Regions from separate parts of the Streptomyces sp. NBC_00400 genome, predicted to be linked through region 1. Evidence: riboswitches for the same ligand, from Rfam matches in the RefSeq annotation. Region 1 holds a riboswitch; each other region holds the start of a gene.
What was found. Region 1 has a riboswitch for cobalamin ahead of OHS81_RS25920 (HoxN/HupN/NixA family nickel/cobalt transporter). Riboswitches for the same ligand answer to the same signal wherever they lie in the genome.
Positions count from the first base shown of each region.

Region 2: it holds a riboswitch for cobalamin, as region 1 does, so the genes downstream of both, OHS81_RS28505 (cobalamin biosynthesis protein) here and OHS81_RS25920 (HoxN/HupN/NixA family nickel/cobalt transporter) in region 1, are expected to answer to the same signal.
Region 3: it holds a riboswitch for cobalamin, as region 1 does, so the genes downstream of both, metE (5-methyltetrahydropteroyltriglutamate--homocysteine S-methyltransferase) here and OHS81_RS25920 (HoxN/HupN/NixA family nickel/cobalt transporter) in region 1, are expected to answer to the same signal.

Region 1 is NZ_CP107940.1:5,922,719-5,925,982, forward strand. Features, by position in the region: gene OHS81_RS25915 (VOC family protein) at 1-189, shown strand, start outside; gene OHS81_RS25920 (HoxN/HupN/NixA family nickel/cobalt transporter) at 283-1,488, opposite strand; cobalamin riboswitch at 1,487-1,732, opposite strand; gene OHS81_RS25925 (alpha/beta fold hydrolase) at 1,846-2,694, opposite strand; gene OHS81_RS25930 (MarR family winged helix-turn-helix transcriptional regulator) at 2,691-3,264, opposite strand, start outside.
Region 2 is NZ_CP107940.1:6,521,147-6,524,410, reverse strand. Features, by position in the region: gene OHS81_RS28515 (VWA domain-containing protein) at 1-1,040, opposite strand, end outside; gene OHS81_RS28510 (effector-associated constant component EACC1) at 1,046-1,489, opposite strand; cobalamin riboswitch at 1,696-1,846, shown strand; gene OHS81_RS28505 (cobalamin biosynthesis protein) at 1,978-3,039, shown strand; gene OHS81_RS28500 (cobyric acid synthase) at 3,050-3,264, shown strand, end outside.
Region 3 is NZ_CP107940.1:7,976,913-7,980,176, reverse strand. Features, by position in the region: gene OHS81_RS34940 (malate synthase) at 1-124, shown strand, start outside; gene OHS81_RS34935 (3-hydroxybutyryl-CoA dehydrogenase) at 121-990, shown strand; cobalamin riboswitch at 1,161-1,388, shown strand; gene metE (5-methyltetrahydropteroyltriglutamate--homocysteine S-methyltransferase) at 1,554-3,264, shown strand, end outside.

The DNA.
Region 1 (3,264 bases):
CTCGTCGCCAAGTCGCTGTACGCCAAGGACCCGGACGGCAACGAGTTCGAGGTGATGTGGCGGGTCCCGCGGGAGGACTGGCCGGGACCGGACCAGCCGGAGCGGCTGCGGCCACTCGATCTGGCGGAGGCGCTGCAGCGCTGGGGACCGGACCTGGCGACGGGGGCGGCGGCCGGTTCGGCCACCTGAAGGGGGGCGGTGCCCCGGCGCCACTACGGGTGCGCCGGGGACGTCTGCGGGGCGTGGGGCCCACGTGCCTCAGGCGTGTGGGGCCCCCGTGCCTCAGGCGTCCGGCGTGGCGGGCCCCGCCGAGCCCGTCTGCTCCGTCGGCCGGGTTCGCTCTGATGGTTCCGCCCGTTCCGCCCGCTGCGCCCAGCGCTTTTCGACGCCGGCCAGTCGCCAGTACGCCAGCGCCGCGGCCCACACCACCACGAACAGGCCGACGATGAGGAAGCCGACATTGTCGAGGTCGAGGCCGGAAATCCAGCCGGTCAGCGGGTCGTTGAGGGCAAGCTTCTCGTGCAGTACGGTCACCAGCTCGATCGTGCCGATGAAGAAGGCGACGGCGATCGACAGGCCGGTGATGGTGAGGTTGTAGTAGACCTTGCGCACCGGGTTGGAGAACGCCCACTGGTAGGCGAAGTTCATGAAGGTGCCGTCGAGGGTGTCGAACAGGCTCATGCCGGCGGCGAAGAGCAGCGGCAGGCACAGCACGGCGTACCAGGGCAGGCCGGCCGCGGCGCCGCTGCCCGCCATCACCATCAGCGTCACTTCGGTCGCGGTGTCGAAGCCGAGTCCGAAGAGGAAGCCGAGCGGGAACATCTGGCCGGGACGGGAGATCGAGCGGGTGAACCGTCCCAGAAAGCGGTTCATGAAGCCGCGCGCGTCGAGGCGCTGCTCCAGCTCGGCCTCGTCGTAGTGGCCGTTGCGCATACCGCGGAAGACCCGCCAGATCCCGGCCAGCGCGATCAGGTTGAGGGCGGCGATGAGGTAGAGAAAGCTCCCCGAGATCGTGGTACCGATCGTGCCGAGGATCTGGTGCGTACGGGACTCGTCGTTGAGCAGAGTGCCCGCGAGCTGGGCGCCGCCCGCCACCAGGGCCGCCATCGCGACGACCACGCTGGAGTGGCCCAGGGCGAACCAGAAGCCGACCGAGACCGGCCGCTTGCCGTCGGCCATCAGCTTGCGGGTGGTGTTGTCGATGGCGGCGATGTGGTCGGCGTCGAAGGCGTGCCGCATCCCGAGGGTGTAGGCGGTGACACCGAGCCCCACGCCGAAGACCTGGCTGCCCACGGCGTAGTGATAGGGCACCACGAGCAGGAAGAGCACGCCGAAGGCGATGACGTGCAGACCGGCTATGACGGCCATCAGGCCCGCGGTGCGGACGGTGTCCTGCCGGCGCCAGCGGAACGCCGCGGAGGCAGGGGTGGTACGGGTATCGGTGGACAGGGCCATCCGGCGGTCACTCTCCAGCACCTCGTGGATCACTTCGTGAGATGCCGTGGCCGGTCTCCTGGCTTAGGGGTACCTCCCTGCTCGTCAAGAGCTAGGGGGAGGGTGCACGCGCCCGCCCCGCCTTCCCGGCCGCGGGGCGCGGTCAGTGGCGCCGCAGGCGCGCCGTGCGCCTGCGGAAGGGGCGGAAACTCCCCGATCACAGTGGCGAGGGCCGCTCCGGTCTGGGACCCCAAGGTCCGTCACCGGATTCCCGAACACCACGGCCCGGTCACTCTAGCTGCCGCGGGGTGCTCGCTACCGCCCCGGTCGCACTTTGCGCCGGCGATCCCGGGGGCGTGGTCCGTGGCGGTGCCGTAAACCTCAGCAGTCCTCGGTAGTCCCCAGCAGCCCTCAGTAGTCCAGGGACGAGAGGAAGGCGTGGAGTTCGCGGTCGAAGAGTGCGGTGTTCTCCAGATTGACCATATGCGCCGCGCCCGGTATCCGGACTCTTCGGGCGCCGGGAACGGTCAGCGTGATCGCATGGGCGTTGGCGGAGATGTCCCTGCTGTCGAGGTCGCCGTCGAACACGACGGTGGGCACCCGTATCTCGCCCAGGCGGTCGGCGGCGCCGGCCTCAAAGGGCATACCGGCACCCGCGCCCTCGGCATGTACCTCCACATTGGCCTCGGCCGAGGCGCGCATCCGCTCACGGAATCCCGGGTGCACCGCGAAGGGGTCGCGGTGCGGACCGTCCACCCACATCCGCAGGAAGTGCTCGACATAGCGTTCCGCGCCGTCCGGTGCGCCGATCGCCGCCACCTGCGCCTTGATGTGTTCCAGGAGGAAGGGGTCGGTGAAGGCGCGGCCGCTGATGCCGGGGGAGGCGAGCGCGAGGGCCGTCACCCGCTCCGGGCGGGCTATGGCGGTGTCGAGCGCGACCCGCGCGCCATGGGAGAGGCCGACGAGGACGGCGCCGGGAACATCGAGGGCGTCGAGCAGGGAGCACAGGTCGTCGTGGTTCGCATAGTCCCCGGTGACGGTGGAGGACAGGCCATGGCCGCGGAAGTCGTAACGGATCGCGCGCAGGCCGGAGTTCACCAGCCAGGCGAACTGCTCGTCCCACATGTGCTGGTCGAGCATGCCGCCGTGGAGCAGCACCACCGCGGGGCCCGAGCCGGCCGTCTCGTAGAACAGCTCACCGTCGTCGACCGGCACGAGCCCGTTGTCGATCTCGGACCAGTCGGTGATTCCTCGGGTCATCTTGCGGGCCGTCCTTTGTGTGCCGGATGCGATGAGGTGGGCGTGATGGTGCCATTGTCGCCGCTCTTGCCGCTGCTGCCGCAACTGCCGGTTTCCTCCGGTGTCATGCGTGAGCCGTCCGCCAGCTGCCGGAACTCCTCGCCGAGCCGGTCCAGAACGTGCAGCGCCGTACGGACGTCCTCGGCGGACAGGTCGGCCAGCCGCTGCCTCAGCTCCGCCGCCTCGGATTCCCGGACGCCGCGTATCGCCTCCGTGCCTTCGTCGGTGAGCCGGATCAGGGACGAGCGGCGGTGCGCGGGATTCGGGGCGGTCACGACCAGGCCCAGCTCCATGGCGTGGTTCACCCAGCGCTGCACCGGCTGCCGGTCGAGCCCCATCCCGCGCGCCAACTGCGGCACGGTGCGCGGGCCTTCGGCGCGCAGCGCGTCCAGCAGCGCGTGTTCGCCGGCGGTCATGCCCGTGCCCGTCAGCTCGTGTTCCACCGCGCGGACGACCGTGCGATGCAGCGGCCACAGGCGTCGGAGGACGCCGTACAGCAGGTCTTCGGTGGGCGACGGCTCTCCGCCGTCG
Region 2 (3,264 bases), 600 kb from region 1:
GCGGCGGAGTAGACGGTGATCTGGGCGCGCCGGCAGCCGTCGGGGAGGTTGCCCTCACCGGTCAGGGGCCGGGTGTTGGTCTCGGACATCTCGTAGTCGAAGGCGGCCTGGCGCAGCGCGGGTTCGGCCTCGGGGGCGGTGAGCAGCCGCAGTTCGAGGGCGGGCGGACAGGGCGCCCCGTCGTTCGGGAGCCGGAGCAGGACGACGCCGGTGACGGCCGGTACGAGGATGATCGCCAGGATCAGCAGGAGTCCGGTCCAGCGCCGGAAGGACGACTTCAGGCGGCGGCGTAAGCGGATCCGCAGCGGGGTCGGCGGGCGGGCCTCGGGGGTGGCGAAGGACAGGATGACGTCGTCGACGGTGTTCTGCTTCGCCGAGCGCGGCTCCCAGACGTCGCCCATCGGGGTGCGTTCACCGGCCAGTTGTTCCCGCAGTGCCCGGACCAGGTCCTCGAAGGTGACGAACCGTTTGCCGGGGATGCCCCGTTCCAGGATCTGGACCAGGGCACGGTTGAAGACGCTGCCCCCGGTGGGTTCCTCGCCGCTGAAGATCCGGCGGTTGGGCTGCGCGGCCATCAGCAGCGAGGTGGGGTTGCGGCAGGAGTGGAAGGCCTCGCTCGCGTTGCCGGCGTAACAGCACTCCAGGACGATCACGATGCGGTCGGCCCGGGCGTTGTCCAGATAGGACAGCACCGTGTCCTGCCAGGAGACGGTCTTGTGCCGGCGTTCCGAGGCGCCGACCATGAGGTGCAGATTGCCGCCGTCGCTGCCCACCCGGCCGTGGCCGGAGAAGTACACCAGCAGCAGCCCGCGCGCCTCCTGGACGACGGTGTCCAGCGCCTGTTCCACCTCCCAGGGCTCCTGGGGCCGGCAGGTGACGACCTCGCCCTTGGTGAACAGATCGGTGCCGGGGGCGAGCAGGGCCTGCTCCAGCTTCCGGACGTTGTCCTTCACCGCGGGCAGCGGGCGCAGCGTGCGGTAGTCGTCGACGCTGATCAGCAGCGCCCGGTTGACCTTGCCCCGTGCGTCGTATTCGGACATCCGGCTCAGTCCCCGGCGGTGCTGCCGCTCCCGTCCGCCGGGCTGCCGGGATCGGGGTGTTCGGGGGCCGCGGTGGCCGGGCCCGGGTCGCCGAGCGCGCGCAGGTCCCCGTCACCGGCCCCGACCGCGACGGCGGGCCGCTCGCCGGTGTCGCGTTCCTCCCTGCGCCGTCGCAGCCACTCCTGCAGGGCGATGGTGAGACTTTTGGTGATCTCGCCGGTGACGGCGCCGATGATGACCAGGATCAGGTCGTCGAGGCCGGCGGCCATGTCACCGGGGCCGTCGTCGCTCTCGTTTGCCGGCCGCGGCCGGAGCTGCCAGTCGTGGCCGTGCCGGTCCAGCCACGGCTCGCGCTCCAGCCAGGCCCTGAGGTCTTCGATGTCCTGGTCCGGATTGTTCGTGCCCGTGATCCTGAGGCGGATCTCGTGGCGGTCAGCACTCTGCGGCATCCCCCGGCCCCCTTCCGGCGGCCCCGTCGCCACCGTGCACCACCAGATAGTGACGTGAAATCAGGGGCATGGGCAACCGTCTGTGACCTTCCTGCCACGCTGTGGCGTGCACCACAGCGCGTGCCACAGGGCAGCGTTGCAGGTCAAGGGCGAGTTGACGGGCATCGCGGGGCGTGGTGGACTGCCGGAGCCATTCGGCGACAGCTGAGGAAGTCCGGTGCGAATCCGGCGCGGTCCCGCCACTGTCACCGGGGAGCGTTCCTCCAGCGAAGGCCACGGTCCGCCTCGCGTACGTCGGATGACGTACGCAGGGACTGGAAGGCCGGAGGACTCGCCGATCCGGGAGCCAGGAGACTCTTGTCGCCGTCACGTCGAGCCAGGGCGCGGACCCTGAGTGAGGACACACCGCCATGCCCGGCCGCCCTTCGAGATCTCCACTGCCCGCCGCCACAGGGCCCGTTGGACACGCCGCAGCGGCGGTCTGACCGGTGCGCGGCGAACACGCGGGATATGCGTGCGGCGCGGCCCTCGGCTTTCTCGGCGACCTGATCGCGGCGGACCCGCGGCGCGGCCATCCGGTGGCCGCCTTCGGCCGGGCCGCGAGCGCCGTCGAACGCCGGCTGTGGCGCGATCACCGCGGATACGGAGCGGCGCACGCCGTGCTGTGTGCGGGCGGTGCCGCCGCCGGGGCCGCGCTGCTGGAGCGCGCCGTACGGGCCGTTGCCCCGGCTCCCCTGCGCGACGGCGCCCGGATCGCGCTGACCGCGGCCACGGTCTGGGCGGTGCTGGGCGGCACCTCGCTCGGCCGGGAGGCCCGGGCCGTCGGCGGTGCGCTGACGGCGGGTGACCTGGACGTGGCGCGGGAGCGGCTGCCGCATCTGTGCGGCCGCGATCCCCAGGCCCTGGACGGGGCCCAGATGGCCCGCGCGGTGGTGGAGTCGGTCGCCGAGAACACCTCGGACGCCGTGGTCGGCGCCCTGGTGTGGGGCGCGCTGGGCGGGGTGCCCGGCCTGGTGGCGTTCCGGGCGGTGAACACCCTGGACGCGATGGTGGGGCACAAGTCGCCGCGCCACCGCCGCTTCGGCTGGGCCTCGGCCCGGCTCGACGACCTCGCCGGCTGGCCCGGCTCCCGGCTGACCGCCGCCCTCACCGTGCTCGCGGGCCCCGACCGGCGCGGTGCGCTGCGGGCCTGGCGGGCGGACGGCGGCGCCCATCCGAGCCCCAACGCGGGCCCGGTGGAGGCGTCGTTCGCGGGCGCGCTGGGCGTACGGCTGGGTGGCACGCTGGCCTATGGCGGGCGGGTGGAGCACCGGCCGGTGCTCAACGACGGGGCGCCGCCGGTCGCGGTGCCCGACATCGAACGGGCCGTGCGGCTCTCGCGCCGGGTGAGCGTCCTTGCGCTGGCGACGACGGTGGCGGCGCGGCTGGCGGCCGGGGCGCTGCGGCGGGCCCCGGTGGCTGCCGCCCGCCCGGCCGCGGGTGCGGTATCGCGCAGGACCGTGCGTGCACTGGCGCGTACGGCTCACGACAGCCGGGGGCCCGGCGCATGAGGAGGACCCGGTGAACGGGCGGTTCAAGGGATCGGGCGGGGCCGTCGGCGGTGGCCTGTTGGTGGCCGGTACGACGTCCGACGCCGGCAAGAGCGTGGTGACGGCGGGCATCTGCCGCTGGCTGGCCCGGCAGGGGGTGCGGGTGGCGCCGTTCAAGGCGCAGAACATGTCCCTGAATTCGTTCGTCACCCGCGAGGGCGCGGAGATCGGACGGGCCCAGGCGAT
Region 3 (3,264 bases), 2.1 Mb from region 1:
GGCTCAGGTCGAGGAGGTCAGCTCTCTCTTCGAACGAACAGCCATGGCACGGGAGTTGCCGCCCTTCTTCACTCCCGATGCCTACTCCCGGCACCTCGTCCGACGCGCGGAGGCACGCTCATGAGGCAGAGCATCCGACGGGTCGGTGTGGTGGGAGGCGGCCAGATGGGGGCGGGCATCGCCGAGGTATGCGCCCGCGCCGGACTCGACACCGTGGTCTGCGAGGCGGACGCGGTAGCCGCCCGTGCCGCCGGGGAGCGGGTGGCCGTCTCCCTCGAACGCGCCGTGCAGCGCGGCAAGCTGGACCGCATCTCGGCGGAGGACGCCCTGACCCGGATGGTCTTCACGGGCCGTCTCGACGACCTCGCCGACCGGCAGCTCGTCATCGAGGCCGTCGTCGAGAACGCCGAGGCCAAGACCGAGGTCTTCAGCGCACTCGACAAGGTCGTCGAGGCCGAGGAGGCGATCCTGGCGACCAACACCTCGGCGATCCCCGTCATGCGGCTCGGCATGGCGACCCGTCGCGCGGACCGGGTCCTGGGGCTGCACTTCTTCAACCCGGTGCCGGTGCTGCCGCTCGTCGAGGTCGTCCCCTCCCTGCACACCGCGCCGGCGGCGGTCACCGCAGCCGAGGACTTCGTCACCGGCACCCTGGCCAAGACGGTCGTACGGTCCCAGGACCGGGCCGGCTTCGTCGTCAACGCCCTGCTCGTGCCGTATCTGCTCTCGGCGGTCCGGATGGCCGAGTCCGGCTTCGCCACCGCCGCTGACGTGGACGCGGGCATGGAGCTGGGCTGCGCCCACCCGATGGGCCCGCTCAAGCTCGCCGACCTGATCGGCCTGGACACCGTGGCCGCCATCGCCCGGTCCCTCTACGACGAGTTCAAGGAACCCCTCTACGCACCGCCACCGCTGCTCCAGCGCATGGTGGAGGCGGGGCTGCTCGGCCGCAAGACCGGCCGCGGGTTCCACACCTACGACCAGGGCTGAGGGGCCCTGGATCGCCGCCGGGCTGAAGGGCCCGGCGGGCGTGCGGTACGGGGCGCGGAACGGAGCAACGGGGCCGTTCCGCGCCCTGTCGCGTGTGAACCCCGTCGCGCCGGTGTCTCATCTCACAGTCCGACATGCGAACAGAGGTGTCCGATACGGGCATCACGCCCTACGCTGGCCGGGCAATTGGTTCGCCCCGTCCGCCAGACGGGCCGCGTCGTAAGAGGGAACCCGGTGGAAATCCGGGACTGCCCCGCAGCGGTGAGTGGGAACGACCGCCGTCATACGCACTGGATCCGGGCCGCGGATCCGGGAAGCGACGGCCAGTAGGTGCCCGCCGGAAGACTCCGGCAGGCGCGCCCGCGAGTCCGAAGACCTGCCCGTTGCCCGTGCACACCCCATGTGTGGACGGCTATCCCGGTGACCTCGAGGGCGGGTCGGCGTACACACCAGGCGGACACGTGCGTCGCGAGCGCACCGTGGTTCCGCCCGGTTCGTCATCCCTTCGCGTGCCTCGTTCCGTCTCCGGGACTTCATGACACGTATTCGCGAAGGAGAGTTCCGTGACAGCAAAGCCCGCAGCCGCGGCAGCACGGGCCACCGTGTACGGCTACCCCCGCCAGGGACAGCACCGGGAACTGAAGAAGGCCATCGAGGGCTACTGGAAGGGCCGCGTCACCGCGGACACCTTGCTGGAGACCGCCAAGGACCTGCGCCGTTCGCACTGGCAGCACCTGGCCGACGCCGGCATCCACGAGGTGCCCACCGGTGACTTCTCGTACTACGACCATGTGCTGGACACCAGCGTCATGGTCGGTGCTGTCCCGGACCGCCACCGCGACGCCGTCGCAGCCGACGCCCTCGACGGCTACTTCGCGATGGCCCGCGGCACCCAGGACGTCGCACCGCTGGAAATGACCAAGTGGTTCGACACCAACTACCACTACCTCGTCCCCGAGCTGGGCCCGGACACCGTCTTCACCACCGACTCGGCCAAGCAGGTCGCCGAGCTCACCGAAGCCCTCACCCTCGGTCTCACCGCCCGGCCGGTGCTCGTCGGGCCGGTCACCTACCTCCTGCTGTCGAAGCCCGCTCCCGGTGTGGCCGCCGACTTCGAGCCGCTGACCCTCCTGGACCGGCTGCTGCCCGTCTACGCCGAAGTCCTCGCGGACCTGCGCGCCGCCGGCGCCGAGTGGGTGCAGCTCGACGAGCCCGCCCTCGTCCAGGACCGCACCCCGGCCGAGCTGAGCGCCGCCGCGCGCGCCTACCGCGAGCTGGGCACCCTCGACGACCGCCCGAAGCTCCTGGTCGCGTCGTACTTCGACCGGCTCGGCGACGCCCTGCCCGTCCTGGCCAAGGCTCCGGTGGACGGTCTGGCGCTCGACTTCACCGACGCGGCCGCGGCCAACCTCGACGCGCTGGCGGCCGTCGGCGGACTGCCGGGCAAGCGCCTGGTCGCGGGTGTGGTCAACGGCCGCAACATCTGGATCAACGACCTGGAAAAGTCGCTGACCACCCTCGGCACCCTGCTCGGCCTCGCCGACCGGGTCGACGTGGCCGCCTCCTGCTCGCTCCTGCACGTGCCGCTGGACGCGGCCGTCGAGCGCGACATCGACCCGCAGATCGTCCGCTGGCTGGCCTTCGCCAAGCAGAAGACCGCGGAGCTGGTGACACTCGCACGGGGCCTGTCCCAGGGCACCGAAACCATCGCCGCCGAACTCGCCGCGAACCGTGCCGACCTGGCCTCCCGGGCGAATTCCGCGATCACCCACGACCCGGCGGTGCGCGCGCGTGCCGCCGCCATTACCGACACCGACGGCCGCCGCCGCGCGCCGTACGCCGAGCGGGCGACGGCCCAGCGCGCCCACCTCGGGCTGCCGCTGCTGCCGACCACCACCATCGGCTCGTTCCCGCAGACCGCCGAACTGCGCACCGCCCGTGCCGACCTGCGGGCGGGACGCCTCGACGCCGCGGGCTACGAGGAGCGCATCAAGGCCGAGATCCGCGACGTCCTCGCCTTCCAGGAGAAGGCCGGCATCGACGTCCTCGTGCACGGTGAGCCCGAGCGCAACGACATGGTCCAGTACTTCGCCGAACAGCTCACCGGCTACCTCGCCACCCAGCACGGCTGGGTCCAGTCCTACGGCACCCGTTACGTCCGCCCGCCGGTCCTGGCCGGGGACATCTCCCGGCCCGAGCCGATGACGGTCCCCTGGACGTCCTACGCGCAGTCGCAGACCGACCGCCCGGTCAAGGGCATGCTCACCGGCCCGG